DNA from 4 places in the Paenirhodobacter sp. genome. Region 1 is predicted to be linked to each of the others. Evidence: riboswitches for the same ligand, from Rfam matches in the RefSeq annotation. Region 1 holds a riboswitch; each other region holds the start of a gene.
What was found. Region 1 has a riboswitch for cobalamin ahead of AB7U46_RS11640 (DUF1636 family protein). Riboswitches for the same ligand answer to the same signal wherever they lie in the genome.
Positions count from the first base shown of each region.

Region 1 (7,223 bases):
GATCGGGGCGGCGATCGCGCGGCGGCTCGGGGCGGAGGGATATGCGGTGGGGGTGGTTTACGCGGGCAGCGCAGCCGCGGCGCAGGAGGTGGTGGCGGCGATCGTCGCGGCGGGCGGCCGGGCGCAGGCGCTGCAGGCCGATCTCGCCGATCCGGCGGCGGTGCCGGCGCTCTTCGCGGCGGCCGAGGCGGCCTTCGGCGGGCTCGATCTGGTGGTGACCAGCGCCGGGGTGATGGAGCTTGCGCCGCTCGCCGCCTCGGACGACGCGATGATCGCGCGGCAGATCGCGGTGAACCTGACCGGCACGATCCTGTGCCTGCGCGAGGCGGCGCGGCGGCTGCGCGACGGCGGGCGGATCGTCACCCTGTCCTCGACCGTGGTCGCGACGCATTTCGAGAGCTACGGCGTCTACACCGCCACCAAGGCCGCGGTGGAGGCGCTCACCCCGATCCTCGCGCGCGAGCTGCGCGGCCGCGCGATCACCGTGAACAGCGTGGCGCCGGGGCCGACCGGCACCGATCTGTTCCTTGCCGGCAAGCCGCCTGAACTGATCGAGAAACTCGCGCAGGCGAACCCGCTCGGCCGGCTCGGCGCGCCCGAGGACATCGCCGATGTGGTGGCCTTCCTCGCCGGGCCGCAGGGCGGCTGGATCAACGGTCAGGTGATCCGCGCGAATGGCGGCATGGCCTGAGCGGGGCAGGGGCCGGGCTCAGCGCGCGAGCGCGAGCAGCCCGGTGACGTCGAGATGCGCCTCGAGGTGATCGGCGAGCCGGTCGAGCACCGCCTCGACCTCGGCGCCGTAACTCAAGGCCCCCGGCGCCTGCCCGAAGCCCGCAAGCCAGGCGCGGCGGAAGCCGTCCTCGGCGAACATCCCGTGCAGGTAGCTGCCGACCACCCGCCCGTCGGCGGAGCGCGCGCCCTCGGGCGTGCCCGCGATCCGTGCGAAGGGGCGGGCGCGGTCGGGCCCGTCGCTGCGCCCGATGTGGATCTCGTAGCCCGAAAGCGCCGCGCCCGTCACCGCATCGGTCGCGCTGACCCGGGTCAGGCGCTTGTCGGCGACCATCTCGGTCTCGATGGCAAGGAGGCCAAGGCCCGGCTCCGCCCCCGGCGCACCCTCGAGCCCCTCGGGGTCGCGGATTACGGTGCCGAGCATCTGGTAGCCGCCGCAGATGCCAAGCACATGGCCGCCGCGGCGCAGATGCGCGGCGAGGTCGATGTCCCAGCCCTGCGCGCGCAGGAAGGCGAGATCGCCGCGCGTCGATTTCGTGCCCGGCACGATCACCAGATCGGTGTCTCCCGGGATCGGCTCGCCCGGGGCAAGCAGGGTCAGATCGACGCCCGGCTCCTGCGCGAGCGGGTCGAGATCGTCGAAATTCGCGATCCGCGAGAGCGCGAGGCAGACCACGCGCAGCCCGGTGCCGCGCGCGTGGCGGGGCAGGTCGAGCGCGTCTTCCGCGGGCAGTTTCGCGGCCTCGGGGAAATAGGGCAGCACGCCGAAACCGCGCCAGCCCGTGCGGTCCGCGATCAGCGCGTAGCCCTCGTCGAAAAGGCTCGGATCACCGCGGAACTTGTTGATCAGAAAGCCGGAAACCATCGCCGCATCGGCCGGGTCGAGCACCGCCTGGGTGCCGATGATCTGCGCGATCACGCCGCCGCGGTCGATGTCGCCGGCAAGCACCACGGGCACATCGGCCGCGCGCGCGAAGCCCATGTTGGCGATGTCGCCGCGGCGCAGGTTGACCTCGGCGGGGCTGCCCGCGCCCTCGACGATCACCAACTCATGCGCGGCGCGCAGCCGCCCGAAACTTTCGAGCACCGCGCCCATCAGCTGCGGCTTGAGATCCCAGTAGTCGCGCGCGCGCGTGGTGGTGCGGCGCCGGCCCTGCACCACCACCTGCGCGCCGGTGTCGGTTTCCGGCTTGAGCAGCACCGGGTTCATGTCGCTCACCGGTTCGAGCCCGCAGGCCAGCGCCTGCAGCGCCTGCGCGCGCCCGATCTCGCCGCCGTCGGCGGTGACCGCGGCATTGTTCGACATGTTCTGCGGCTTGAAGGACGCAACGTCGATGCCCCGCCGCCGCGCCGCCCGGCACAGCCCCGCGACAAGGAGCGACTTGCCGACATTCGAGCCGGTGCCCTGGATCATCAGCGCCCGGGTCATCGGGCTCGCTTGACGCTCATTCGCGCTTCTCCGTAGTGTTTGCCCAGACCTAAGTCACGGGGCCCGGCGCGACCAGATGGAAAAGCGGTATCAGGTTTTCATTTCCTCCACCTTCCAGGATCTGCAGAACGCGCGGCAGGAAGTCTCGCAGGCGCTTTTGCGCGCGGATTGCTTCCCGGCGGGAATGGAACTCTTCCCGGCGACCGACGCGGAGCAGCTCGAGCTCATCAAGACGGTGATCGACGCCTCCGATTATTACATCCTGATCTCGGCGGGGCGCTATGGCTCGATCCATCCCGAGACCGGGCTGAGCTATACCGAGATGGAATACGACTATGCCGTCGAACGGAGAAAGCCGGTGATCCGGCTTTTGCATCGCGATCCGTTCAACAAATTGCAGGGCGAGTACATCGAAGCCAGCGATGCGGGCCGCGCGAAGCTGCGGGCGTTTCGCGACAAGATGACGGCGTCGCGGCTGGTGCGCTACTGGACCGATCCGAAGGAGCTGATGGCGGAAACGGTGTTCGCGCTGCAGGACGTCCAGCGCCGCTTCCCGGCGATCGGCTGGGTGCGCAGCGACGGGATCGCGCGCGAGGAGGCGGAGCTGCAGATCGCCCGGCTGAGCCAGAAGGTGGCCGAGCTGGAACTGCGGAATGCGCAGCTGCCGGAGACGGCGATCGACGTGGTAGAGGTCTTCGCCGATATCGCGGAGGAAACGGCGGTCGAGTTTGGTTATGATGCGCCTTCCGGGGTCTCGGCGTTCCGGACGGAAACCGACGGCGATCTCACGACCGTGTTTTTCCCGACGAAGGATCTGTGCTGGGCGCTGGCGACGGCGATGACGACCAGCTTCATCGACAACGAGATCGTCATCGGCGCGCTCGAGGTTCTCATCGCCCGGGAAACGGGTTCGTGGCCGCGTGAATCTATCTACATCGACGACGAACAGATGGGGTTCCTGCGGGCCTTCGCCTATTTGCGTGAGCGGCGCGTCGCCGAGCCCGAGGTCGTCGCGGGGTTCACCGAGCGGCCGGCCCCTTCGACGCATTCCGCGGTGGGCATGTTGGCACGTTTCGGCTCCAGCGGTCCGACCTTCTCCAAACGCACCACCTGGTCGCTGACCGAGGCGGCCGCGGTCTCGGCGAGCGGCTGGTATCTGCAGATGACGCAGGGGCGCTAGAACTCCACCCCCGGCTGGGCCTTCACCCCCGCGCGGAACGGGTGTTTCACCAGTGTCATCTCGGTCACCAGATCGGCCAGCTCGATCAGCTCGGGCTTCGCATTGCGGCCGGTCAGCACGACATGGGTCATCGGCGGCTTCTCGTCGCGCAGGAAGGCGAGCACCTCCGCCAGATCGAGATGCTCGTAGCGCAGCGCGATGTTGATTTCGTCGAGCAGCACCATCCGGATCGCCGGATCGCGGATCAGCGCCTGCGCCTTTTCCCAGCCGCGCCGGGCCGCCGCGATGTCGCGGTCGCGGTCCTGGGTTTCCCAGGTGAAGCCCTCGCCCATCGTGTGGAACTGGCACAGATCGGCGAAATGCGTCTCGATCAGCGCGCGCTCGCCGCTCTCCATCGCGCCCTTGCCGAACTGCACCACGGCGCAGGGCATGCGGTGTGCGATCGCGCGCAGAATCATCCCGAACCCGGCCGAGCTCTTGCCCTTTCCCGCTCCGGTATGGACGACGATCAGCCCCTTCTCCCCGGTCTTCGTCGCCATCATCTTGTCGCGCGCGGCCTTGATCTTCGCCATTTTCGCGGCGTGGCGGTCGGCTTCGGAGGGCGGCGGGGCAGGCGGCGGGGCGGGCATCGGAACCTCGGTCGTGACGTCTTGACAAGGGGGGGCGCTTTGCCTCAGGTGGGCGGCGCTGGTTCCTGTCTATGACAGGCGAAGAGGGAATGCGACAGGCCTTTGGCCCAAGCGCAGCCGCCCCCGCGACCGTGACCGGAGAGTTTCGCCCATCGCCACTGGCCCCAAAAGGCCGGGAAGGCGGGCGGAGCGCAGGGGCCCCCGGGCCCCGGGATCCGCAAGCCGGGAGACCTGCCAGCACGATGTGTTACGGGCGAACGGGGTGTCTCGCGGCCGGCTTGAGCAGCCTGTCGTCGACGGCTGCGCTTGCCCGATCCCCCCCGCCGCTCCGAGAAGGAGAGCAAGGATGGGCGGGGTGACCCTGACAATCTGCACGACCTGCCGCGCCCGCGGCGGCGCTGTCCCCGATGCGTCGGAGGAGCCCGGTGACGCGCCGCGCCCCGGCGCCGCGCTGCATGCGGCGCTGGCCGCGCGCGATCTGCCCGCGGGGGTGCGGCTGCGCGCGGTCGAATGCCTCTCGGCCTGTGCGCGCGGCTGCACCGCGGCGCTGAGCGGCGGGCCGGAGCGCTGGGCCTATGTCTACGGCGATCTCGACCCCGCGCGCGATCTCGCCGCGCTGCTCGAGGGGGCGGCGCTTTATGCCGCCACGCCCGACGGGCTGATCCCCTGGCGCGCCCGCCCCGCGATCTTTCGCAAGCAATGTGTCGCGCGGCTGCCGCCGCAGCAGGACTGATCGAAGGAGCTCCCGATGTCCGACCTCAAGAAGATCCCCGTCACCGTCATCACCGGCTTTCTCGGCGCCGGCAAGACCACGCTGATCCGCCATCTGATGGCCCATCCCGAGGGGCGCCGGCTGGCGATCCTCGTCAACGAATTCGGCACCGCCGGGGTCGATGGCGCGATCCTGAAGGGCTGCGCCGATGCGAACTGCCCGGCCGAGAGCATCCTCGAGCTGGCGAATGGCTGCCTGTGCTGCACCGTCGCCGACGAGTTCATCCCGGCGATCGAGCGGCTGCTCGCGCTGCCCCACGCCCCCGATCACATCCTGATCGAGACCTCGGGCCTCGCGCTGCCGAAGCCGCTGCTCAAGGCCTTCGACTGGCCGCCGATCCGCTCGCGGGTGACGGTCGACGGGGTGATCGCGCTCGCCGATGCCGAGGCGGTGGCGGCGGGGCTTTTCGCGCCCGATCCCGCGGCGGTGGCGGCCGAGCAGGCGGGCGATGCGGCGGTCGAGCACGAGACCCCGCTGTCCGAGGTTTTCGAGGATCAGATCGCCTGTGCCGACATCGTGCTTCTGACCAAGGCCGATCTCGCCGGGGCGGAGGGGCTGGCCGCGGCGCGCGCGGTGATCGGCGCGGAGAACCCGCGCGGCGTGCCGGTGCTTGCGGTGACCGAGGGCGCGGTCGATCCGCGCGTCGTGCTCGGGCTTTCGGCGGCGGCGGAGGACGATCTTTCGGCGCGGCCCTCGCATCACGACGGGGCGGGCGATCACGACCACGACGATTTCGACTCGGTGGCGATCGCGCTGCCCGAGATCGACGATCCCGCGGCGCTCGGTGCGGCGGTCGAACGGCTCGCGCGCGATCTCGGCATCCTGCGGGTGAAGGGCCATGTCGCGGTGCGCGGCAAGCCGATGCGGCTTCTGGTGCAGGCGGTCGGGGCGCGGGTGCGGATGCAATACGACCGCCCCTGGGGCGTGGGGCCGCGGCAGGGCGCGCTCGTCGCGATCGCCGAAAAGGGCGACGTCGACGCCGCGGCGATCCGCACCGTGCTCGGGGTCTGAGCGGTGCATCTCGTCTTCCGCGAAGGCCACGGGCTCGAGGAGAGCGACGTGCCGCAGGATCTCGGGCAGACGCCCGCGGATCTCGTGGCGCTGTCCTTTTCCGACAGCGATCTCGGCGCTTTCGCGGCGGGCTGGCATCGCGCGCAGGACGCCGGAGCGGGGGGCGCGCTGCCTGCGCTGCGGCTCGCCAATCTCGCGGCGCTGCGCCATCCGCTTTCGGTCGATGTCTATCTCGAGACGGTGGCGGCACAGGCGAAGGGCATCCTCGTGCGGCTGATCGGCGGCGAGAGCTACTGGCCCTATGGGCTGGCGAGCCTGCAGGATCTGGCGCGCCGGCGCGGCATCGCGCTCGCCGTGCTGCCCGCCGACGGGCGCGCGGATCCGCGCCTCGATGCCGCCTCGACGCTGCCGGTCTCGACGCTGCGCCGGTTGCAGGCGCTGTGCGATGCGGGGGGCGCGGTCGCGGCGCAGGCGGCGCTGGCGCAGCTCGCGCTGGCCGCCGGGCTTTACGCCGCGCCGGTCGCCGGGGAAAAGACCCTGCCCGAGGCGGGCTTCTACCGCCCGGGCGCCGGGGTGGTGCCCCCGCCCGAGGCCGCGCCCGAACGCCCGCTCGTGCTCGTCACCTTCTACCGCGCCTATCTCGCGGCGGCCGATCTCGCCCCGGTCGATGCGCTGATCGCCGCGCTCGAGGATCAGGGCTTCGCCGCGTTCGGCGTTTTCGCCCCCTCGCTGAAGGCGCCCGGCGTCGCAAGCTGGCTCGGCGCCCGGATCGCACGGCTGCGCCCGGCGGCGATCGTCAACGCCACCGCCTTTTCCGCCCGCGGCGCCGATGGCGCGCCCGGCCCGCTCGAGGCGGCGGGCTGCCCGGTGTTCCAGGTCGCGCTCGCCACCGCGCCGCGCGCCGCCTGGGAGGTGGGCACGCGGGGCCTCTCGCCCGCCGATCTCGCGATGCATGTCGTGCTCCCCGAGGTCGACGGGCGGATCTTCGCGGGCGTGGCGAGCTTCAAGCAGGCCGCGCCGCGCGACCCCGATCTGCAATTTTCCCGCCTCGTGCATGCGCCCGATCCCGCGCGCATCGCCGCGATCGCCGATCGCGTCGCGGCCTGGCACCGGCTCGCCGCGATCCCGGCCGAGGCGCTGCAGCCGGCCTTCGTGCTCTCGACCTATCCCGGCCGCGACGACCTCGCCGCCCATGCGGTGGGGCTCGATGCGCTCGCCTCGACCGAGGCGATGCTCGCCGATCTCGCGCAGCGCGGCCATGCGGTCGAAGCGCTGACCGGGCTCGCCCCGCGGCTTCTGGCCGCGACGATCCGCTGGCCGCTCGCCGCGTATCGCGCGGCCCTCGCGCGACTGCCGCAAGCCCTGCGCGACGATCTCGCCGCGGCCTGGGGCGCGCCCGAGGACGACCCCGCGGTGCAGGACGGCGCCTTTGCCTTCCGCGCGCTGCGCGCGGGCGCGGCGCTCGTCGCGCTG
Region 1 covers NZ_JBFXGV010000030.1:33,141-40,363, forward strand. Annotated here, with positions in the region: gene AB7U46_RS11620 (SDR family oxidoreductase) at 1-691, shown strand, start outside; gene AB7U46_RS11625 (cobyric acid synthase) at 710-2,158, opposite strand; gene AB7U46_RS11630 (DUF4062 domain-containing protein) at 2,235-3,338, shown strand; gene cobO (cob(I)yrinic acid a,c-diamide adenosyltransferase) at 3,335-3,967, opposite strand; cobalamin riboswitch at 4,010-4,220, shown strand; gene AB7U46_RS11640 (DUF1636 family protein) at 4,314-4,700, shown strand; gene cobW (cobalamin biosynthesis protein CobW) at 4,716-5,750, shown strand; partial or broken gene AB7U46_RS11650 (cobaltochelatase subunit CobN) at 5,754-7,223, shown strand, end outside.

Region 2 (7,223 bases), on a different contig from region 1:
CCTGTTTCGCCACGGCCAGCACCGTGTCGGTCTCGGCGCAGGGCGCGGTGACGCCCGAGGCGGCGAAGGTGATCTCGGCGGCGACCTGCGCGTCGGGGGTGACGTCCTCGATCAGCGGCGCCTCCGCCTCGCTCGCCACCGGGGCGCCGAAGCTTTCCTGATGGTAATGCTCCATGTCGAAGCCGAGCGAGATCAGCATCTCGCGCACCGACTGCATGAAGGGCTCTGGCCCGCAGCAGAACACCTCGCGCTCGAGGTAGTCGGGCGCCATCAGGCCGAGCATGATCTGGTTCAGCCGGCCCTGATAGCCGTGCCAGGTGCGGAACGGATCGAGTTCCTCGACGGAGAAGCGCAGCTGCAGCCCCGGCACGCGGTTGGCGAATTGCTCCAGCCGCTCGCGGAAGATGATCTCGGAGGGGCGCCGCGCCGCGTGGACGAAGGTGATGTCGGGCATCTCGCCCGAATCCCAGGCCCAGGTCGTCATCGCCATCATCGGCGTGATCCCCGAACCCGCCGAGACGAAGAGGTATTTCTTCGCCTTGTGGCGGTGGAAGGAGAAGATGCCGCTCGGCCCGAAGGCGCGGATCTTCATCCCCGGCTTCAGATGTTCGAGCATCCAGCGGGTGCCGATGCTGTCCTTCTGCGCCTTCACCGTGACCGAGATCGACAAGGGCCGCGAGGGGCTCGAGGAGATCGTGTAGGTGCGCTGAACGTTGCCCGCCGCGCCCTTCGCCGGATCGACCGGCAGGTCGAGGGTGACGAACTGCCCCGGCTCGTAGTCGAACCACGCGCCCGAAGGCGCGCGGAAGGTGAAGGTCGCGGTGTCGGCCGTTTCCGGCACGACCATCGCGCATTCGAGCATCTCGTCATCCGACCAGGGCTCGGCGGACCAGTTCAGGCGCGGCTTGACCATCCGCTCACTCCGCCGCCTGGGCGGTCGGGCCGAGCCGCTCCGCCATCGTGCCGCAATACCAGTCGACGAACTGGATCACGCCCTCTTCCTGCACCGTCGAATAGGGGCCGGGTTCGTAGGCCGGGGAAAGGATGCCCTTCTGGTTCTCTTCCACGACCTGACGATCTTCGTCATTGGTGTTGAGCCAGACCTCGGTCAGCGTCTTGAGATCGTAATCCTTGCCCTCGACCGCATCCGCCGGCACCAGCCATTTCGTCGTGACCTCGGTCTCGGTGGGCGAGAGCGGCAGGATCCGGAAGACGATCGCATGATCGGCGAGGAAGTGGTTCCAGGTGTTCGGATAGTGGAAGAACAGCAGCGAGCCCGCGTCGCTGAAGGGCATCTGCCCCATGCGATGACCGGTCACCGCCGCCTTCGTGCTCATCGTGTAGCTTTCGGCGTTGTTCAGAAGCGGGATCCGCGCGAGGCGCCACTGCATCCGCGGATGCGCGGTGAAGCGCGAGGGCAGCCCCGCCTCCTCGCAGCGTTTCCAATGCGCGAGGATGTCCGGGCTCGCCGCGTCGGGGCCTTCCATCGCGGTCATCCGCGGGTTGTCGGAATAGGTCCGGCAGAGCGAGGGATGCGAGCCGCCGCAATGGTAGCATTCGCGGTTGTTCTCGATCACCAGCTTCCAGTTGCCCTTCTCGACGATGGTCGAGGAAAACGCGACCTTCGCCTCCTTCAGCCCGGCGGGGGCGAGGTAGCGGCCGAGCGTCTGGGCGAGATCGGCGATCGGCGGCGGCACTTCGGCGAGGCAGATGAAGACCATGCCGCCGATATCGACGCAATGGACCTTCTTCAGCCCGTGTTTCGAGGCGTCGAAATCCTCCTGCATGTCGCGCGCCCAGATCAGCCGGCCGTCGAGCTCGTAGGTCCACTGGTGGTAGGGGCAGACGAGCTTCGCGGTGGTGCCGCTCGGCGCCGAGCAGAGCCGCTGGCCGCGGTGGCGGCAGACGTTGTGGAAGGCGCGGATCATGCCATCGGCGCCGCGCACCACGATCACCGGATAGGCGCCGACCTGAAGCGTCGCGTAATTGCCGGGCTTGGGCAGTTCGCAGGCGGGCACCGCGAACAGCCATTCGCGGTAGAAGATCTGGTCCAGATCGGCCTGGAGCACGCCCTCGTCGCAATAAAGCTCGTGGCTCAGGGAATAGTTCTCGCGGCGCGCGGCCAGTTCCGCGCGGATCTCGGATGCGCTCAGCATCTTGCACCTCTTTGGGCCACGCCTCCCCGCGCGGACAGGTTGAAAGAAGGGCCGAAGCCCGGGGCCGCAAGGCTGGTGTCCGGGCTCGGGAGGCGCCTGCACGCCGCGGACGCGCCCTCCGGGCCTCCGCCCGGCGGATCCGACCGCCTCTCCCATACCGTTGCGGGGGCAGCGCCGGTCTCCCACCGGCTTTCCCAATTCTCCTGCGTCCCGGGGCCGGGGCGCAGGCACCCTGCCCCGCCAGATTGACAGAATGCCGCGCCCGGCGCGCCGCAAATGCGACCTCCGGCGCGGCATTCGAGACATTGCCCGGGCGCGGCCCCGCCCCCCGGACAGGGGCAGGCGCCGCGCGGGGGCGATCGCGGCTCAGCACGCGATTCGCGCCCTGCGCGGCGCCCAGGAACCGGGGCCCCGTCGGCTCAGAGCATCCGCGTCGAGAAATACCAGTCGACGGTGTCATAGCCCTCGCCGGCACGCGCCTCGGCCTCTTCCGGGGTCTTCGGCGTGTGCACGATCACCGGCTTGCCCGGCGCCCAGTTCTCCGGCATCGCGCAATTCTCCTCGGCCGCGGTCTGCAGCGCCACGAGCAACCGGTAGATCTCGTCGACCGAGCGGCCGGCGACCATCGGATAATAGAGCATCGCGCGCAGCTTGCCCTCCGGGTCGATCAGGAAGGTGGCGCGCACCGCCGAGGTGTCGGAGGCGCCGGGCTGGATCATGCCATAGGCCGAGGCCACCTCCATGCTCAGATCGGCGATGATCGGGAAGGTGATCTTGGTGCCGAACTTCTCCTCGATGTTGCGCATCCAGGCGATGTGCGAATAGTGGCTGTCGATCGAGAGGCCGAGCAGCTCGGTGTTGCGCGCGGCGAAATCGGCCTGGCGCTTGGCGAAGGCGATGAATTCGGTGGTGCAGACCGGGGTGAAATCGGCCGGGTGCGAGAACAGCACCAGCCATTTGCCGCGGTAATCGGCGAGGGTGCGGCGGCCGTGGGTCGTCGGCGCGTCGAAGTCGGGGGCGGCGACGTTCAGGCCGGGCATCCGGGGCTGGGTCTGGGTCAGGTCGGTCATCGGTTTTCCTTTCGGGTCTCTGTCGTTTCGATGCAGACTTCCTACCCCCCGGAATTACATTGGTGAAATTGATTGATACGCTTTCACTTATTGCCTTTTTCTATTACGATTCCCGCATGATCACCCTGCGCCAGCTCCGCTTCCTCACCGCCGTCGCCGAGGAACTCAATTTCTCCCGCGCGGCCGAACGCTGCCACGTCACCCAACCCACGCTGAGCGCGGGGCTGCGCGAGCTCGAGGAACGCCTCGGCGTGACCCTGGTCGAGCGCACGAAACGCTCGGTGATGATGACGGAGATCGGCGCCGAGATCGCGGCGCGGGGCCGCGCGCTGCTGCTTGGCGCGCGCGAGATCGAGGAGCTCGCCGCCGCGCAGCTACGCCCCGACGAGGGCGATCTGCGGCTGGGCGCGATCCCGACGATCGGCCCCTTCCTGATCCCGCGCGCCCTGCCCGGGCTGCGCGCGCGCTTTCCCGCCCTGCGGCTCTACCTGCGCGAGGAGCTGACCGAGAGCCTGCTCGAGGGCGTCGCCGCCGGGCGGCTCGACCTTGCGGTGATCGCCCAGCCCTATGACATCGGCAGCCTGCGCAGCATGGCGCTCTTCGACGACGGCTATCACCTCGCCGCCCCGCCCGAGGCGCCGCCGCAGGAAGCGGGCACTTGCGAGACCGGCCTCGCGCTGCTCGACGGGGCGCATCTGCTGCTTCTGGAAAAGGGGCATTGCCTGCAGCGCCATGCGCTGCGCGCCTATCCCGCCGGGCGGCTCGCGCAGGACGAGCATTTCGCCGCGACGAGCCTGACGACGCTGATCTCGATGGTGAGCGAGGGGCTGGGGATCACGCTGCTCCCCGATCTCGCGGTGGCGGCCGGGGTGGCGGCGCATCAGCGCGTCGCACTGACGCCGCTGCCCGACGCCTGCCCGCGCCATGTCGTGCTGGTCTGGCGCGCGACCTCGCCGCGCGCCGCCGTGTTCGAGGAGATCGGCCGGATCCTGCAGGAGACGCGCCGCGCCCTGCGCTGATCCGGCCGCCGGAGCTCAGCCGAAGACCGCGGTGAGCGCGCCGTCGACGGCCTCGGTGATCTCGTCGATGTCGTCGGGCGTCGCGATCAGCGCCGGGCTGAAGCAGAGCGTGTTGTTGAACCCGGTGAGCGAGCGGTTCGTCATGCCGAACATCACGCCGCGCTTGGCGCCCTCGGCCACCACGCGGGCGACCTCGCCCTCATGCATCGGCTCCTTCGTGGCGCGGTCGGCCACGAGCTCGGCGCCGGCAAAGAGGCCCGCACCGCGGACGTCGCCGATCACCTTGTGCTTTTCCATCAGCGTCTGCAGGTTCGCCATGATCCGCTCGCCCATCGCGACGGTGTTGGCCAGCAGCCCCTCGTCCTCGATGATGCGCATGTTCTCGATCGCCGCCGCGGGGCCGGCGGTGCAGCCGCCAAAGGTCGAGATATCACGGAAATAGCTGAGCTTGTCGGTCGCGTCCTTGAACTGCTCGAACACCGCCTCGGTGGTCACGCAGCACGAAATCGCCGCATAGCCCGAGGCCACACCCTTCGCCATCGTCACGAAATCGGGCTGGATGCCGTAGTTCTGATAGCCGAACCAGGTGCCGGTGCGGCCCATGCCGCAGACGACCTCGTCGATGTGCAGGAGCACGTCGTATTTCTTGCAGATCTCCTGCACCCGCTCCCAATAGCCCTTCGGCGGCACGATCACGCCACCGCCCGCGGTGACGGGTTCGAGGCAAAGCAGGCCGACGGTATCCGGCCCCTCGCGCAGGATCACCTCCTCGATCGCATCCGCCGCGCGCTCGCCGTAATTCTCGACATCCCACTGCGCGCGGTATTCGAGGCAATGCGGCACCGGCACGAAGCCGCCCGGGAACGGCCCGTATTGCAGCGCGCGCTCTTCCTGACCGCAGGCCGCGAGCGTGCCGAGCGAGGCGCCGTGATAGTCGCGCTCACGATAGAGGATCTTCGATTTCTTGCCGCCATGCAGCCGCGCCGAGATCTGGCGCACCATCTTGAAGACCTTCTCGTTCGCTTCCGACCCCGAGTTGGCGAAATAGACGCGGCTCATGCCCGGCATCTTGGTCAGCAGCTTTTCCGAGAAAAGCGCGCCCGGGATGGTGCCGCCGCTGCCCGCCCAATAGGGCAGCTCGATCAGCTGGTCGCGGATCGCGTTGGCGATGCTCTCGCGGCCGTAGCCGACGTTCACCGTCCAGACCCCGCCCGAGACGGCGTCGAGGAACTCGGCGCCGTGCTGATCCCAGATCCGGATCCCCTTGCCCTTGACGATGACGCGCGGGTCACTCGTCTCGAGCGATTTGTGTTGCAGCAGGTGGTGCCAGACATGGGCGCGATCGGCCTCGGTCACATGGCGCATATCGTTGGAAAGCAGGGTCATCCGCGGGACTCCGTCAAAGGGGGATGCGCCATCACAATCCTTTTCCGCGCGCCCAACAATCCTTTTTATCACTACGGCAAGTCATTGATTTTTATTGCGCGCATCGTAAAGTGATGCGGATTTCACAACAACCGGAACGGAAATGGCGATGGAAGGCGAAATCGGCGCGCGGCTGCGGGCGCTGCGTCAGGCGCGCAACCTCTCGCAACGCGAGCTCGCGCGGCGCGTCGGCCTGCCGAATTCGGCGATCTCGCTGATCGAATCGGGGCGCACCAACCCGACGATCGGCGCGCTCAAACGCATCCTCGACGGGCTGCCGATCGGGCTGGCGGAGTTCTTCGCCTTCGAGCCGGAGGCACCGCGGCGCTTCTTCTTCGCCGCCGAGGAGCTGCACGAGATCGGCAAGGGCCGGATCTCCTATCGCCAGATCGGCGAAAGCGGCGCGGGGCGCGCGTTGCAGATGATCGCCGAGACCTACCAGCCCGGCGCCGACACCGGCAAGGTGCCGCTCAGCCATCAGGGGGAGGAGGTCGGGCTGATCCTCTCGGGCCATCTCGAGGTGACGGTGGACGGCGCGCGCAAGCTGCTTGGCCCGGGCGACGCCTATGCTTTCGCAAGCCATCTGCCGCACCGCTTCCGCAACCCGGGGGCCGAGCCCTGCACCGTGGTCAGCGCCTGCACGCCGCCCAGTTTCTGACGCGGCGCGGGCGGGATCGGGGCGCCGGTGTCGGCGCCCCTTCCGGCATCAGTAGATCACGACCGAGCGGATCGACTCGCCCTTGTGCATCAGATCGAAGGCCTCGTTGATGCGCTCGAGCGGCATCGTGTGGGTGATCATCGGGTCGATCTCGATCTTGCCGTTCATGTACCAGTCGACGATGCCCGGCACGTCGGTGCGCCCGCGCGCGCCGCCGAAGGCGGTGCCCTTCCAGACCCGCCCGGTCACAAGCTGGAACGGCCGCGTCTGGATCTCGGCCCCGGCCGCCGCCACGCCGATCACCACGCTCACACCCCAGCCGCGATGGGTGCATTCGAGCGCGTCGCGCATCACCTTCACGTTGCCGGTGCAGTCGAAGGAGTAATCCGCGCCGCCGATCTGGTCGAAGGGGGTCTTCGTCAGGTTCACGATCTCCTGCACGACCGTGCCTTCGATCTTCGTCGGGTTCACGAAATGGGTCATGCCGAAATACTCGGCCATCTCGCGCTTGCCGTCGTTCAGATCGACGCCGATGATCATGTTGGCGCCCGCCATCCGCAGGCCCTGGATCACATTGAGCCCGATCCCGCCGAGGCCGAAGACCACCGCCTTCGCGCCGATCTCCACCTTGGCGGTGTTGATCACGGCGCCGATGCCGGTGGTGACGCCGCAGCCGATGTAGCAGATCTTCTCGAAGGGGGCGTCGTCGCGCACCTTGGCGAGCGCGATCTCGGGCATCACCGTGTGGTTCGCGAAGGTCGAGCAGCCCATGTAGTGATAGATCGGCGTTCCGTCGAGCATCGAGAAGCGCGTCGTGCCGTCGGGCATCAGCCCCTGCCCCTGGGTCGAGCGGATCGCGGTGCAGAGGTTGGTCTTCTGGCTCAGGCAGCTCGGG
Region 2 covers NZ_JBFXGV010000009.1:3,621-10,843, reverse strand. Annotated here, with positions in the region: gene AB7U46_RS05695 (2Fe-2S iron-sulfur cluster-binding protein) at 1-913, opposite strand, end outside; gene AB7U46_RS05690 (aromatic ring-hydroxylating oxygenase subunit alpha) at 918-2,156, opposite strand; cobalamin riboswitch at 2,210-2,406, opposite strand; gene AB7U46_RS05685 (peroxiredoxin) at 2,576-3,226, opposite strand; gene AB7U46_RS05680 (LysR substrate-binding domain-containing protein) at 3,343-4,245, shown strand; gene AB7U46_RS05675 (aspartate aminotransferase family protein) at 4,261-5,631, opposite strand; gene AB7U46_RS05670 (cupin domain-containing protein) at 5,780-6,328, shown strand; gene AB7U46_RS05665 (S-(hydroxymethyl)glutathione dehydrogenase/class III alcohol dehydrogenase) at 6,377-7,223, opposite strand, start outside.
Region 2: linked by a shared signal. The riboswitch ahead of AB7U46_RS05690 (aromatic ring-hydroxylating oxygenase subunit alpha) and the one ahead of AB7U46_RS11640 (DUF1636 family protein) in region 1 are both predicted to bind cobalamin.

Region 3 (7,223 bases), on a different contig from region 1:
TCGACGCCCTCACCGTTCGCCGCGGCACGCAAACCGTTCTTGAAAACGCCACGCTCAACGTCGCGCCGGGGGAATGCGTCGGGCTGATCGGGCCGAATGGCGCCGGCAAATCGACGCTTTTGCGCGCCGCGCTCGGGCTGATCCCGGCCACGGGGCACAGCTCGCTCGCCGCGCTGCCGCCCGCCGCGCGCGCACGCGCCGCCGCCTGGCTGCCGCAATCGCGCGAGATCGCCTGGGGCGTCAGCGTCGCGCATCTCGTCGCGCTCGCGCAAAACGGCGACGAGGCCGCGCCGCAGGTCGCTGCGGCAATGGCGCGGATGGATGTCGCGCGTTTCGCCGCGCGCCCGGCCACGGCGCTTTCCGGCGGCGAGCAGGCCCGCGTGCTGATTGCGCGCGCGCTCGCGCAGGACACGCCGCTTTTGCTTGCCGACGAGCCGACCGCCGGGCTCGACCCTGCGCATCAGATCGCCTGCATGCGCGTCTTCGAAAGCCTCGCGGTCGAGGGGCGCGCGGTGGTCACCTCGCTGCACGACCTCGGCCTTGCGGCGCGGCATTGCTCGCGCCTCGTGGTGCTCTCGCGCGGACGCATCGTCGCCGACGGCACGCCCCGCGCGGTGCTGACCCCGGAACTCCTCGCCGAGGTCTTCGGCATCCGCGCCTTCGCACTCGAAACCGCCGACGGGCTCGTGGTGCAGCCGCTCGGAGGCATCGTTTGACGCTGCTCGCCCCCGACCTCGCGCAGCCCTGGCTCGTCGCCGATCTCGGCGGCCCGCAGCGGGTGCTGAGCTTTGCGCCCTGGCGCGCGGGCTTCGTCACCACCCGCCGCATCGTCTGGCGCGAGGTGCGCAACGCCGATCTCACGCCCGAGCTCGACGTGCGGCGCTGGATCGCCGGGACGCTCGCCGAACGCGGACTTTCCGACGCGGTGACGATGCTGACCTCGCATGACATCCGCCGCTTCGTCCGCATCGAGCGCGAGGTCGAGGGGATCCGCGCCGCCGCGCTGGCAACGGTCGGGCTCGGCAATGCCGAGCGGGTCGGGCAACGCCATTTCCGCGCCGTGCCGGAGGATACCCCCGGCTACGGCACGATCAACATTGCCGTGCAGGTTGCGGGCCCCGGCCCGCGCTGGGGGCTGAGCCGGGTCGCGCAGATCGAAGCGTTGACGATCGCGGCGCAGGCGCGCACCGCCGCGGTGATGGAGGCCGGGCTCGATCTTCCCGGCGGGCGCGTCACCGGCACCGGTACCGATTGCCTTGCACTGGCCGCCCCACCCGGGCGCGAGGTCTTCGCCGGCCTGCACACGGCACTTGGCGAGGCAGTGGGCGCCGCCGTCCATGCCGCGGTGCGCGAGGGCGCAAGCGACTGGATCGCCCGCAACGGCGGGCTCTCGCCCTGAGCGCGAGAAAATTTCGCGCAAGACGACACCATATATTGACTAACCATTAACATCAGACGCAATATGCATGTGCTTCGGTTCCTTCGATCCCGGTCGAAGGCCAAGAGGGAAGCCGGTTCAAATCCGGCGCTGCCCCCGCAACTGTAAGCGGCGAGCCAGACCGATCACGCCACTGGGCCCCGGCCCGGGAAGGCCGGTCAAAGGCGACGACCCGCGAGCCAGGAGACCTGCCGGACGCACGACGATGACCACGAACGGAGGGTTCGGGGGCGTGTGTTCAGGCCATGGCTTTGCCGTCGCCGCGCGCGTTCCCGCATGAAAGACAGGAACGCCATGACCATCACCGTCTATTCCAAGCCGGCCTGCGTGCAATGCACCGCCACCACCCGCGCGCTCGAGGCCCGCGGCCTCGCCTTTGACCTCGTCGACCTGACCGAAGATGCCGCCGCGCTCGAGGCGGTCACCGCCATGGGCTATCGCCAGGCGCCGGTGGTTGTGGCGGGCGAGCTGCACTGGGCGGGGTTCCGTCCCGACATGATCGGCCGGCTCGCCTGAGCCGATGGGCGGGCTTTTCTATTACTCCTCGGCCTCGGGCAATACCGCGCGTTTCGTCGCGCGGCTTGGCCTGCCGGCGCGGCGCATCCCCATCGAGGACGCGCCGATGCCCGAGCCCGAGGCCCCCTTCGTGCTGATCTGCCCGAGCTATGCCGACGGGCGCGGCCACGGCGCCGTCGCGCGCCCGGTGATCCGCTTTCTCAACGACCCCCGGCGTCGCGCACTCCTGCGCGGCGTCATCGCCTCGGGCAACCGCAATTTCGGCCGGCTCTTCGCCTGCGCCGGCGACCTGCTGGCCGAGAAATGCGCCGTGCCGCTGCTCTATCGCTTCGAGCTGGCCGGCACCGAAACCGACATCGCCCGCATTCGCGCCGGGCTGGAAACCTTCTGGAGCCGCCATGCTTGACGCCGTGAAACCCGATCTCGACTACCACGCGCTCAACGCGATGCTGAACCTTTACGACGGCGCCGGGCAGATCCGCTTCGAGGCCGACCGCAGCGCCGCGCGGCAATATTTCCTCAGCCATGTGAACCAGAACACGGTGTTCTTCCACTCGCTCGACGAGAAGCTCGATTACCTCGTGGAGGAAGGCTACTACGAGGCCGAAGTCCTTGATCAGTATTCGAAAAACTTCCAGCGCCGGATCTGGGCCGAGGCCTATGCGAAGAAGTTCCGCTTCCCGACCTTCCTTGGCGCGTTCAAATATTACACCTCCTACACGCTGAAGACGCGCGACGGGCAGCGCTATCTCGAACGCTACGAAGACCGGGTGGTGATGGTCGCGCTGACGCTTGCGCGCGGCGACGAGGAGCTCGCGCTGCGCTTCTTGGAGGAGATCATCTCCGGCCGGTTCCAGCCGGCGACGCCCACCTTCCTCAATGCCGGCAAGCGCGCGCGGGGGGAGCTGATCTCCTGCTTCCTGCTGCGGCTCGAGGACACGATGGAAAGCATCGGGCGCGGCATCAATTCGGCGCTGCAGCTGTCCAAACGCGGCGGCGGCGTGGCCTTGATGCTGACCAACATCCGCGAGGCCGGCGCACCGATCAAGGGCATCGAGAACCAGTCTTCGGGCGTCATTCCGGTGATGAAACTGCTCGAGGACAGTTTCAGCTACGCCAACCAGCTCGGCGCGCGGCAGGGCGCGGGGGCGGTCTATCTCAACGCGCATCACCCCGACATCCTGCGCTTTCTCGACACCAAGCGCGAGAATGCCGACGAAAAGATCCGGATCAAGACGCTCAGCCTCGGCGTGGTGATCCCCGACATCACCTTCGAACTCGCGAAGCGCAACGAGGAGATGTATCTCTTCTCCCCCCATGACGTGGAGCGCGTCTATGGCATGGCCTTCTCGGAAATCTCGGTCACCGAGAAATACGCCGAGATGGTCGACGACAAGCGCATCCGCAAGCGCAAGATCAACGCGCGCGACTTCTTCCAGACCCTCGCCGAGATCCAGTTCGAAAGCGGTTACCCCTATATCCTCTTCGAGGACACGGTGAACCGCGCCAATCCGATCGCCGGGCGGATCGCGATGTCGAACCTCTGCAGCGAGATCCTGCAGGTGAACGAGGCCTCCACCTTCCACGAGGATCTGAGCTACGACCACCTCGGCACCGATATCTCCTGCAATCTCGGCTCGCTCAACATCGCGGCCGCGATGGATGGCGGCGATCTGGGCGCGACGGTCGAGGCGGCGATCCGCGCGCTCACCGCGGTGAGCGAGATGTCGGCGATCGCGGCGGTGCCCTCGGTCCGGCGCGGCAATGACGAAAGCCATGCGGTGGGCCTTGGCCAGATGAACCTGCACGGCTTTCTCGCGCGCGAGCGGATCCATTACGGCAGCCCTGAGGGGATCGAGTTCACCTCGGTCTATTTCGCCGCCGTCGCCTATCACGCGCTGCGCGCCTCCTGCCTTCTGGCACAGGAGAAAAACACTGCTTTCCATAATTTCGAAAATTCGAAATATTCCGATGGCAGCTTTTTCGGGAAATACCTCACCCGCGACTGGCTGCCCACGCGGCCCGAGGTGGCGCGGCTTTTCGCGCATCTGACCTTGCCCACGCGCGAGGACTGGGCCGCGCTGCGGGCCGATGTGATGCGCCACGGGCTTTACAACCGCAACCTGCAGGCGGTGCCGCCCACCGGCTCGATCAGCTACATCAACAATTCGACCTCCTCGATCCATCCGATCGTTGCGAAGATCGAGGTGCGCAAGGAGGGCAAGATCGGCCGCGTCTATTACCCCGCGCCCTTCATGACGAACGAGAACCTCGAATTCTATCGCGACGCCTATGAGATCGGCCCCGAGGCGGTGATCGACACCTATGCCGCGGCGACCGAACACGTCGATCAGGGGCTTTCGCTCACGCTCTTCTTCCCGGCCGAGGCGACGACGCGCGACATCAACCGCGCGCAGATCCGGGCCTGGAAGGCGGGGATCAAGACGATCTATTACGTCCGGCTGCGCCAGAGCGCGCTCGAGGGGACAGAGGTGCAGGGCTGTGTGAGCTGCACGCTCTAAGCACCGGATTTTGCCACAGAAAGGCTGAGAGAATGAAGGATCAGGCAGGCATCACGGTGCCGCGGGCGATCAACTGGAACCGCGTCGAGGACGAGAAGGATCTCGAGGTCTGGAACCGGCTGACGGTGAATTTCTGGCTGCCGGAGAAGGTGCCGCTATCGAATGACGTGCAAAGCTGGGCGACGCTGCGCCCAGAGGAGCGCGAACTGACGATCCGCGTCTTCACCGGGCTGACGCTGCTCGACACGATCCAGAACACGCTGGGCGCGCCGGCGATGCTGGCCGATGCGATCACCCCGCATGAGGAGGCGGTGCTGACCAATATCGCCTTCATGGAGGCGGTGCATGCCCGCTCCTATTCCTCGATCTTCTCGACGCTGTGCTCGACGAAGGAGGTCGACGCCGCCTTCCGCTGGTCGGAGGAAAACCCGCATCTGCAGGCGAAGGCTCGGGTGATCCTGGAGAAATACCGCGCCGGCGAAGACCCGCTGAAGCGCAAGGTCGCCTCGGTCTTTCTCGAAAGCTTCCTGTTCTACTCGGGCTTTTATCTGCCGATGTACTGGTCGAGCCGGGCGAAGCTGACCAATACCGCCGACCTCATCCGTCTGATCATCCGCGACGAGGCGGTGCACGGCTATTACATCGGCTACAAATATCAGCGCGGGCTGGAGCGGCTCGACGAAGCCGGGCGGCAGGCGCTGAAGGATTTCACCTTTGCCCTCGCCTTCGATCTTTACGAGATCGAGGCGCGCTATACCGCCGAGCTTTACGACGGGCTCGGCCTGACCGAGGACGTGAAGGCCTTCCTGCATTACAACGCCAACAAGGCGCTGCAGAACCTCGGTTACGAGGCGCTCTTCCCCCCCGCGGCCTGCGAGGTGAACCCCGCGATCCTCGCCGCGCTGTCGCCCGACAGCGAGAACCACGATTTCTTTTCCGGCTCGGGGTCGAGCTATGTCATCGGCAAGGCGGTCGCGACCGAGGACGAGGACTGGGATTTCTGAGCGCTCAGGCCGCCCCTGCCTCCGGGCGCGGGATGTAGTTGAGCACCGGCGCGAGCCAGTGCTCGACCTCGGCCAGGGCCATGCCCTTGCGCGCGGCGTAATCCTCGGCCTGATCGCGCTCGACCTTGGCGACCCCGAAATAATAGGCGTCGGGATGCCCGATATAGAGGCCGGAAACCGAAGAGCCCGGCCACATCGCCATGCTTTCGGTAAGCTTGACCCCGGTCGCCACCTCGGCATCGAGCAGATCGAAAAGCGTCACCTTCTCGGTGTGATCGGGCTGCGCCGGGTAGCCCGGCGCCGGGCGAATGCCGCGATAGGGTTCGGCGATCAGCTCCGCCGGCGCGAAGGTTTCGTCGGCCGCATAACCCCAATACTCGCGCCGCACGCGCTCGTGCAGCATCTCGGCCATCGCCTCGGCGAAACGATCGGAGAGCGCCTTGACCATGATCGCGGAATAATTGTCGTGCTTCGCCTCGAAAGCGGCGGCCAGCGCCTGCTCCTCGGGGCCGGAGGTCACGACGAAACCGCCGACATAATCGTGCGGCCCGCCCTCGGGTGCGACGAAATCGGACAGCGCCACATTCGGGCGGCCCGGGCGCTTGCCGGTCTGCTGGCGCAGCGTGTGCAGCGTGGCGCGGGTCTCGGCGCGGTCCTCGCCGGTGTAAAGGCGGATGTCGTCGCCCACGGCCGCGGCGGGCCAGAAGCCCACCACCGCGCGCGGGGTGAACCAGCGCCCGGCGATGATCTGCGCGAGCATCGCCTGCGCGTCGGCGAAAAGGCTGCGCGCCGCCTCGCCCTGTTTCGCGTCGTCGAGAATGCGCGGATAGACCCCTTTCAGCTCCCAGGTCTGGAAGAAAGGCGTCCAGTCGATGTAGCGCGCGATCTCGGCGAGATCCCAGTCCTCGATCACCTTCGGCCCGAGGAACTTCGGCGCGGGAACGGCGTAATTCGCCCAGTCGAGCTTGAGCGGATTGGCGCGGGCCTGCGCGAGCGGCAGGCGCACCTTCGCCGCCTCGTCCCGCGCATGGCGCGCGGCGAGATCGGCATATTCGGCGCGGATGCCTGCGGCGTAATCGGCGCGATGCGCGGGGCTCAGAAGCTGGCTCACCACGCCCACCGCGCGGCTCGCGTCGGTGACATAGACGGCGGCGCCCCGGTCATAGCGCGGCGCGATCTTCACTGCGGTGTGCACGCGCGAGGTGGTCGCGCCACCGATCAAGAGCGGAATGTCGAACCCCGCCCGCTCCATCTCCGAGGCCAGATGCACCATTTCGTCGAGGCTCGGCGTGATCAGGCCCGAAAGCCCGATCGCATCGACCTTTTCCGCCTGCGCCACCTCGAGGATCTTCTGCGGCGGCACCATCACGCCGAGGTCGATGATCTCGTAATTGTTGCAGGCGAGCACGACGCCGACGATGTTCTTGCCGATGTCATGCACATCGCCCTTCACCGTCGCCATCAGCACCTTGCCCGCGGAATTGCGGCCCCCGGCCTTTGCCGCCTCCATATAGGGCAAGAGCACGGCGACCGCCTGTTTCATCACGCGCGCCGATTTCACCACCTGCGGCAGGAACATCTTGCCGGCGCCGAAAAGATCACCGACGACGTTCATCCCGGCCATCAGCGGCCCCTCGATCACGTCGAGCGGCTGGGTGGCGGCAAGGCGCGCCTCCTCGGTATCGGCCTCGATGAATTCGGTGATGCCGTTCACCAGCGCATGTTCGAGCCGCTTTTCCACCG
Region 3 covers NZ_JBFXGV010000001.1:156,671-163,893, reverse strand. Annotated here, with positions in the region: gene AB7U46_RS00790 (ABC transporter ATP-binding protein) at 1-716, shown strand, start outside; gene AB7U46_RS00785 (adenosylcobinamide amidohydrolase) at 719-1,399, shown strand; cobalamin riboswitch at 1,459-1,648, shown strand; gene nrdH (glutaredoxin-like protein NrdH) at 1,733-1,954, shown strand; gene nrdI (class Ib ribonucleoside-diphosphate reductase assembly flavoprotein NrdI) at 1,959-2,360, shown strand; gene nrdE (class 1b ribonucleoside-diphosphate reductase subunit alpha) at 2,353-4,476, shown strand; gene nrdF (class 1b ribonucleoside-diphosphate reductase subunit beta) at 4,509-5,480, shown strand; gene metH (methionine synthase) at 5,485-7,223, opposite strand, start outside.
Region 3: linked by a shared signal. The riboswitch ahead of nrdH (glutaredoxin-like protein NrdH) and the one ahead of AB7U46_RS11640 (DUF1636 family protein) in region 1 are both predicted to bind cobalamin.

Region 4 (7,223 bases), on a different contig from region 1:
AGGCTGGTGATCGGGTCGACATTTGCGACACCGGTGAGCAGCGAGGCGAAGAATAGCGCCAGCACGAGCAGCGCCAGCAAGGCCAGAAGGCGCGGATAGCTCATGGTTTCGCCTCGATCGCGTGGCGCTGCGCCGTCAGCCGCTCGATCGCGCCGACCACCGAGGGCAGGCCGCAGACCCAGTCGCGATCCTGCATCACCGCGTGATCGCCCTCGAGCGCGAGGAAGGCGGGATGATGCAGCACCTCCTCGGCGCGGGCGGGGCCGGGGTAGTCCTGACCCGAAATCACCAGATCCGGGTCGGACATCACCAGCGCCTCGAGCGGCAGGATGCCGCCATAGGGCAGGCCGAAGCGCTGCGCGAGATTGTCGAAACCGGCGCGCGCGATGATCGCGCCCGAAAGGCTGCGATCGCCGGTGGTATAGCCGTTCACCGCATAGGTCGCGGCGGTCGGGCGCTGCCCCGGCGGCGGTTCGAGCGCGGCCAGCGCGCTGTCGAAGCGCTGGGCAAGCGCCAGCGCCGCGCTTTCGCGGCCAAGCACCTCGCCCATGCGCAGGATATTCGCGCGCACATCGTCGAGCGATTCCCCGGGGCCGAATTCGACCACAGGCACGCCGAGACGACGCAGCATCGAAACCGTCACCCGCGCGGTATATTGCCCGGCGAGCACGAGATCGGGATGCAGCAGATAGACTTCCTCGGCGCGCCCGCCGTTGGACTGATAGGCCTTCGCCGCCTCCGCCATCACCGAGGCGCTCGGATCGGTGGCGAATTCGGTGACCGAGACGAGCTGCCCCGGCGCGGCCAGCATCATCGCAAGCTGATCGGTGCAGAGATTGATCGAAACCACGCGCCCGGGTGCCTCGGCCAAGGCCGGGACACCGAGGCCGCCCGCCAGAAGGCAGGCGGCAAGCAGGGCGCGCGGGCTTACCACCGCGTGTTCACCCCGACATAGAGGGTCCGACGCTGGCCGTAATAGCCCCAGGCCTCGGAATATTTTTCGTCGAAGAGGTTCACGACGCGGCCGGTGATCTCGACGTTGTCGGTCACCGCATAGCGCGCCGAGAGGTTCACCGTGGTGAATTCGGGCAGTTCCTTGGTGGCGTAGCTACCGAACCATTGCTGATCGTAGCTGCCCTGGACATAGCGTAGATCGGCGCTGACCGAGCCGCGCCCGCCGAAAGTGTCCGCCGTCGCCTGCAGGCCGAGCTCATTGCGCGGGCGGCGGGTGAGGGTGCTGCCGTTCGGGCCATGGGCGTCGGTGTAGGTGTAGCTCGCCTTCAGGTTCAGCCAGTCGTTCGCCTGCCATGCACCGCTCAGCTCGACCCCCTTGCGGGTGCTGGTGCCGGGCAGGTTGACCGAGGTGCTGCCGGCGGAGCTGATCATGTCCTTCACGTCGGCCTGGAACAGGGTCAGCCCGAGCGTGCCGCGCCCCTGGGCGAGGTCGTAATCGGCGCCGAGCTCGTAGCTCAGGCTGCGTTCGGGTTTCAGGTTCGGGTTGCCGGAATAGACGCCGGGGGTATAGCCGAACTGCTCGTACATCGTCGGGTAGACCGTGGCCTTGCCGACCGAGCCACGCAGCCGCCAGGCCGCCCCCGGCGCACGCCAGGCGGCCGAGAGGTTCCAGGAGGTCGGATCCTGGAAGACGTCGATCACGTCGTGGCGGATGCCCGCCTGCAGGTCGAGCCCGTTGTCGAAATGGCCCTGATAGTCGAGCGCGATCGAGCGGGTGTTGCGCGAGTCCTTGCCGCTCGACCAGGCGTCGGTGACGTCGAAGGTCTCGCGCTCGGCGCCGAGCTGGAGGTTCAGCTTCTGATTGGCTGTGCGCGCGTCACTGCCGTCGAGCGCGATGCTCGCGGTATATTTGAACGTGCGGCGGGTGGAGCCGTAGTCGGAATTGCCCCACGCCGGGCTGCGGTAGAAGGTGTCCTGATTGCTGCCCGAGATCTCGAACCGGTTCAGCAGCCGCCCGCCCAGCGCATCCGCCTCGAGCCAGAGCGAGCCATAGGTCTCGTCGCGGCTGGCGCTGTCGCCCGCGTTGACGAGGTAATCCTCGGGCCGCGTCGCCGCGCCGTTGGTGCTGAAATAGCTGTAGTCCTGCCAGATCCGGCGCAGGGTGAAGCCGGTCTTCACCGTGTCGCTGATCGCGTAATCGCCGTTGAGCGAGGCGGTATCGACGTCATTGTGCTGGATGTCGCCCTTGACCGAACCGTCGTTGTCGTTGTCGCGCCGGTTGTCGAGCGCGAAGGAAAGCTGGCCGCGCGCGAAGCGCTGGCGCAGGTAGACATTCGCGTCATGGCTGTCGTTGCCGCCGAACTCGAAGCCGCCGCCATAGGAGGTGCCCTCCTTCTCGGCGCGCTTGGTGGTGATCGCGATCACGCCGGCCATCGCCGAGGTGCCGTAAAGCACCGATTGCGGGCCGCGCAGCACTTCGATGCTTTCGATGTCGGCGACGGTGAGCCCGCCGAAGGAATAGGAGCCGTTCGTCGTTCCGTTCGCCTCGACGCCGTCGATCAGCACCTTGGTGTGGTTCGCCTCGCCGCCGCGGATATAGACGGCGGCGGCGGTGCCACCGGTGGCCGCGACCGAGACGCCGGGCAGGGCGCGCAGGGCGTTCTGCACCGTGGTGATGCCGCGCTCTTCGATGTCGCGGGCGGTGACGATGCTGTAGGCGCGGGTGAAATCACTGGTCGCAATGCCGGTGAGGCCGCCCCAGACGACGATCTCGTCGAGGCTGGTCGTGTCCTGCGCGAGCGTGGCGACAGGAACGGACAGGATTGCTGCGGTGAGCAGCAGGTGGCGCAGGGCGCGGGTGGATCGCATGGTTCACTCCCCTTCGCGGGCGGGGCCCGCATGACAAACAGGCCCGGGAGGAACTCCGCGGACCGAGACTGTCACCACTGCGGTTGACGCCGCTTCCTCGCGCCCCTCGCGCGCGGAAAGGGTGATCGTCCGAGCAGGTCTCCTGGCTCGCGGGTCTTTGCTTGGCCGGCCTTCCCGGGCTGTGCCCAGTGGCATCGTCGGCGTCGCTCACCGCTTACAGTTGCGGGGGCAGCCACGGCTTCGGCAGCTCCGGCGGAGCGGTCGTTCCGTGTTCCCTTTCAATCCGACCCTGAGGCCGGAACTCGAACGCTCCGGTGAAAGATCAAATCGGCCTGTGAGTCAAGCCCGCTGCGCCGCGGCACGCCTGCCGGGTGCCAGGCTGTGACTTTGCCGCGCGCCTCCGCAGCCTCACCCATTGATTTAATCAATCGTTTGATTATACTGCCGCCATGAGCGAACGACTCCCAGACCAGATCAAGCCTGCCGAGGGCACCGCGCGCGCGCTGATCGAGGCGGCGATCGAGATCTTCGGCAATGCCGGCTATGCCGCCGCCTCCACCCGCGAGATCGCCGCGAAGGCGGGGACCAATGTCGCCTCGATCGCCTATCATTTCGGCGGCAAGGAGGGGCTGCGCCTCGCCTGCGCGCGGGAATTCGCGGCGCGGATGCAGAGTGTGGTGATGGCAATGCCCGCCGAGGATCCGCCCACACCCGAAGCGGCGCACATCGCGATCCGGGCGCTTGTCTCCCATGTCGCGCCGCAGATGATCGGCAATCCGCAGATGCGGGCGATGATTTCCTTCGTGCTGCGCGAGGTGGCGGAGAACGGCCCGGGCGCGCAGGTGATCTACGACATCCTGATCCATCCGATGCACCGCCGCTTTTGCCGGCTCTGGGGTATCGCGACCGGACAGGCGCCGGAAAGCGCGGCGGTGCGGCTCACCGTCTTCACCGCGATCGGACAGATCCTTTATTTCCGCATCGGCGCGCCGATCGTGAGCCGCCGGATGGGCTGGGAGGCGATCGGGCCCGAGGAGGTCGCACAGATCACCGAAGTGCTGTTGCGCAATATCGAGGCGGTCCTCGCCGTGACGAAAGGAGAGGAAGGATGATCCTCTGTTCCCTGCCGCTGATCGCCTCGCTGCTGCCGGCCTGTGCCGCGCCTGCGCCGCTCGCCACCGGCTATGTCGAGGGGGATTACGTTCTGATCGCCCCGGTAAGTACCGCGCAGATCGACGAAACGCTGGTCACCCGCGGGGAGCGGGTGAAGGCGGGGCAGCTGCTCTCGCAACTCGAGAAGCGCGATGCGCAGATCGCGGTGGATCAGGCACGGGCGGCGGTGATGCAGGCCGAAAGCCAGCTCGAGAACCTGCGCGAGGGCAAGCGGCCGGAGGAGATCCGGGTGATCGAGGCGACGCTCGCCTCGGCGAAGGCGCAGCTTGCGGAATACGAGCGCAACTCCGCGCGCACCGAGGCGCTGGCCGCGAAGGGCACGGCGACGGTGGCGCAGCGCGAGGATGCGCAGACTGCGGTTTCGGTGGCGAAGGCGAATGTCGCCGAGATCGAGGCCAATCTGGTGGTGGCGAAGCTGCCCGCGCGCGCGGCCGAGATCGCCGCGGCGGAGGCGGCGGTGCATGCCGGGCAATCCGATCTCGACAAGGCGCAATGGGTGCTCGACGAACGCAGCCTGAGCGCCCCGGCGGCGGGGGTGATCTCCGACATCATCCGCCTGCCGGGCGAGATCGCAGGCCCCTCGGCGCCGGTGCTCTCGATGCTGCCAGACGATGCGGTGAAGCTGCGGCTATACGTCCCCGAGCGCGATCTGGCGCGGATCGCGGCGGGCACGATGCTTTCGGTGCATTGCGACGGCTGCGCGGGCGATCTGCGCGCCGAGGTGACCTATATCGCCGATGGCCCCGAATTCACCCCGCCGGTGATCTATTCGCTGCAGAACCGCCAGAAGCTTGTCTATCTGATCGAGGCGAAGCCGGCGCCGGGATCGGGGCTGAAACCGGGGCAGATCGTCGATGTCGATCTCGCCGGTAGCGGGAAATGAGCGCAGAGCCCGCCATCACCGTCACCGATCTCGTCAAGCGCTTCGGCGACAAGACGGTGGTCGACCATGTCTCGCTTGCGGTGCAACGCGGCGAGATCGTCGGCTTTCTCGGGCCGAACGGATCGGGCAAGACGACGACGATCCGGATGATGTGCGGGCTGCTCACCCCCGACGGGGGCGACGGGCGCGTGCTTGGCCATGACATCCTCACCGATCAGCGCGCGATCAAGCGCGAGGTCGGCTACATGACGCAGCGCTTCTCCTTCTATGAGGATCTCACGATCGAGGAGAACCTCGCCTTCGTCGCCGGGATCTACGGGCTTGGGAAACAGGCGGTGCGCGACACGCTCGCCGATCTTGGCCTCACCTCGCGGCGCGGCCAGCTTGCCGGCGCGCTCTCGGGTGGCTGGAAGCAGCGCCTGGCGCTCGCCGCCTGTATCATGCATCGGCCGGCGCTCCTGATGCTCGACGAACCCACCGCCGGCGTCGACCCGAAGGCGCGCCGCGATTTCTGGGACGAGATCCATCAGCGCGCTTCCGAGGGGCTCACCGTGCTCGTCTCGACCCATTACATGGACGAGGCCGAGCGTTGCCACCGGATCAACTACATCTCCTATGGACGGCTGATCGCGCAGGGCACGGTGGCGGAGGTGATCCGGGATGCCGCGCTGACGACCGTGGTGCTCGAAGGGGCGCAGATCGCGCAGGCACAGAGACTGTTGCAGGGCGCCGAGGGGGTCGATCAGGTGGCGGCCTATGGCAATACGCTGCATGTGATCGGGCGCGACGGCACCGCCCTGCGGCGCGCGGCGGAGGCGGTTGCCGCGCAGACCGGCTGCGCGCTGGAACCGGCCGAGACCAGCCTCGAGGATGTCTTCATCCAGCTCATGGGCGCATCGCAGGACAACATGCAATGAACCGGATCCTCTCGCCGCGCCGTCTCTTCACGATCATCCGCAAGGAATCGATCCAGATGCGGCGCGACCGCGTCACCTTCGCGATGATGCTCGGCGTGCCCTTGATGCTGCTGATGCTCTTCGGTTTCGCGATCAACAACGATCCGAAGGGCCTGCCCGCCGCGCTCGTCGCCCCGGTCGAGGATCGCTACACCCGCGCCATCGTCTCGGCGCTCGAACTTACCGGCTATTACCGCTTCGCCTATCCGCACGCCTCCGCCGATCAGGCCGAGGCGCTGATCGCGCGCGGCGAGGTGAGCTTCGTCGTCACCGTGCCCTCCGATTTCGGCAAGCGGGTGGCGCGCGGCGATCATCCGCAGATCCTGATCGAGGCGGACGCGACCGATCCGGCGGTGGCCTCGGGGGCGATCGGCACGCTCGGCACCGTCGCGGCGCAGGCGCTTTTGCGCGAGACCGGCAGCGAGGCGGCGGCGGCGCAGGCTGCGGCAAGCCAGCTCGATGTCGTCGTGCACAAGCGCTACAACCCCGAGGGGATCACGCAATACAATATCGTGCCCGGGCTTTTGGGCGTGATCCTGCAGATGACGATGGTGATGATGACGGCGATCGCGCTCACGCGCGAGAGCGAACGGGGCACGATGGAGAACCTGCTCTCGATGCCGGTGACGCCGCTCGAGGTGATGCTGGGCAAGGTGCTGCCCTTCTTCGTCGTGGGCGCGGTGCAGGTGCTGGTGGTGCTGGTTGCGGCGCGCACGATCTTTGGCGTGCCCTTCGTCGGCAATCTGGTGCTGCTGCTGGCCGGGGTGTTCATCTTCGTGATGGCGCTCGTCAATCTCGGCTATGTCTTCTCGACGCTCGCGCGCACGCAGATGCAGGCGATGCAGCTGACCTTCTTTTTCTTCCTGCCCTCGATCCTGCTGTCGGGTTTCATGTTCCCCTTCCGCGGCATGCCGGTCTGGGCGCAATGGGTGGGCGAGGCGCTGCCGCTCACCCATTTCCTGCGGATGATCCGGGCGGTGATGCTCAAGGGCGCCGATCTCGCCGCAGTGGCGCAGCCGATCGCCGCGCTGCTCGGCTTTGCGATTTTCTTCGCGCTTCTCGCACTCAGCCGCTTCCGCCAGACCCTCGACTGAGCGCGGCTTTGCGGCGCCCTTCGCCCGCGGCCTGACTCCGCGGAATTCATCCAGTGCGTGCATCGTGATATGCATGCGGGCGAATTTCGGCGTAAATTCAAGGCGAATCATTCCGTTGCAGCGATAGTGACCGGGAAAGCCGCGTGAAACCGATGTCAGAAAACCCCCTCCGCACCGCCCTTTCGGAGCCGCTCACATGAGCGGCGTGGCGCGGGTGGTGGCGGTGCGCGGGCCGGTGCTCGACCTTCGGGTCGAGGGCGATCTGCCCGCGATCAACGATGTCTTCGAGGTGTC
Region 4 covers NZ_JBFXGV010000001.1:164,789-172,011, forward strand. Annotated here, with positions in the region: gene AB7U46_RS00795 (FecCD family ABC transporter permease) at 1-104, opposite strand, end outside; gene AB7U46_RS00800 (ABC transporter substrate-binding protein) at 101-934, opposite strand; gene AB7U46_RS00805 (TonB-dependent receptor plug domain-containing protein) at 928-2,823, opposite strand; cobalamin riboswitch at 2,939-3,144, opposite strand; gene AB7U46_RS00810 (CerR family C-terminal domain-containing protein) at 3,273-3,935, shown strand; gene AB7U46_RS00815 (HlyD family secretion protein) at 3,932-4,879, shown strand; gene AB7U46_RS00820 (ATP-binding cassette domain-containing protein) at 4,876-5,796, shown strand; gene AB7U46_RS00825 (ABC transporter permease) at 5,793-6,929, shown strand; gene atpD (F0F1 ATP synthase subunit beta) at 7,126-7,223, shown strand, end outside.
Region 4: linked by a shared signal. The riboswitch ahead of AB7U46_RS00805 (TonB-dependent receptor plug domain-containing protein) and the one ahead of AB7U46_RS11640 (DUF1636 family protein) in region 1 are both predicted to bind cobalamin.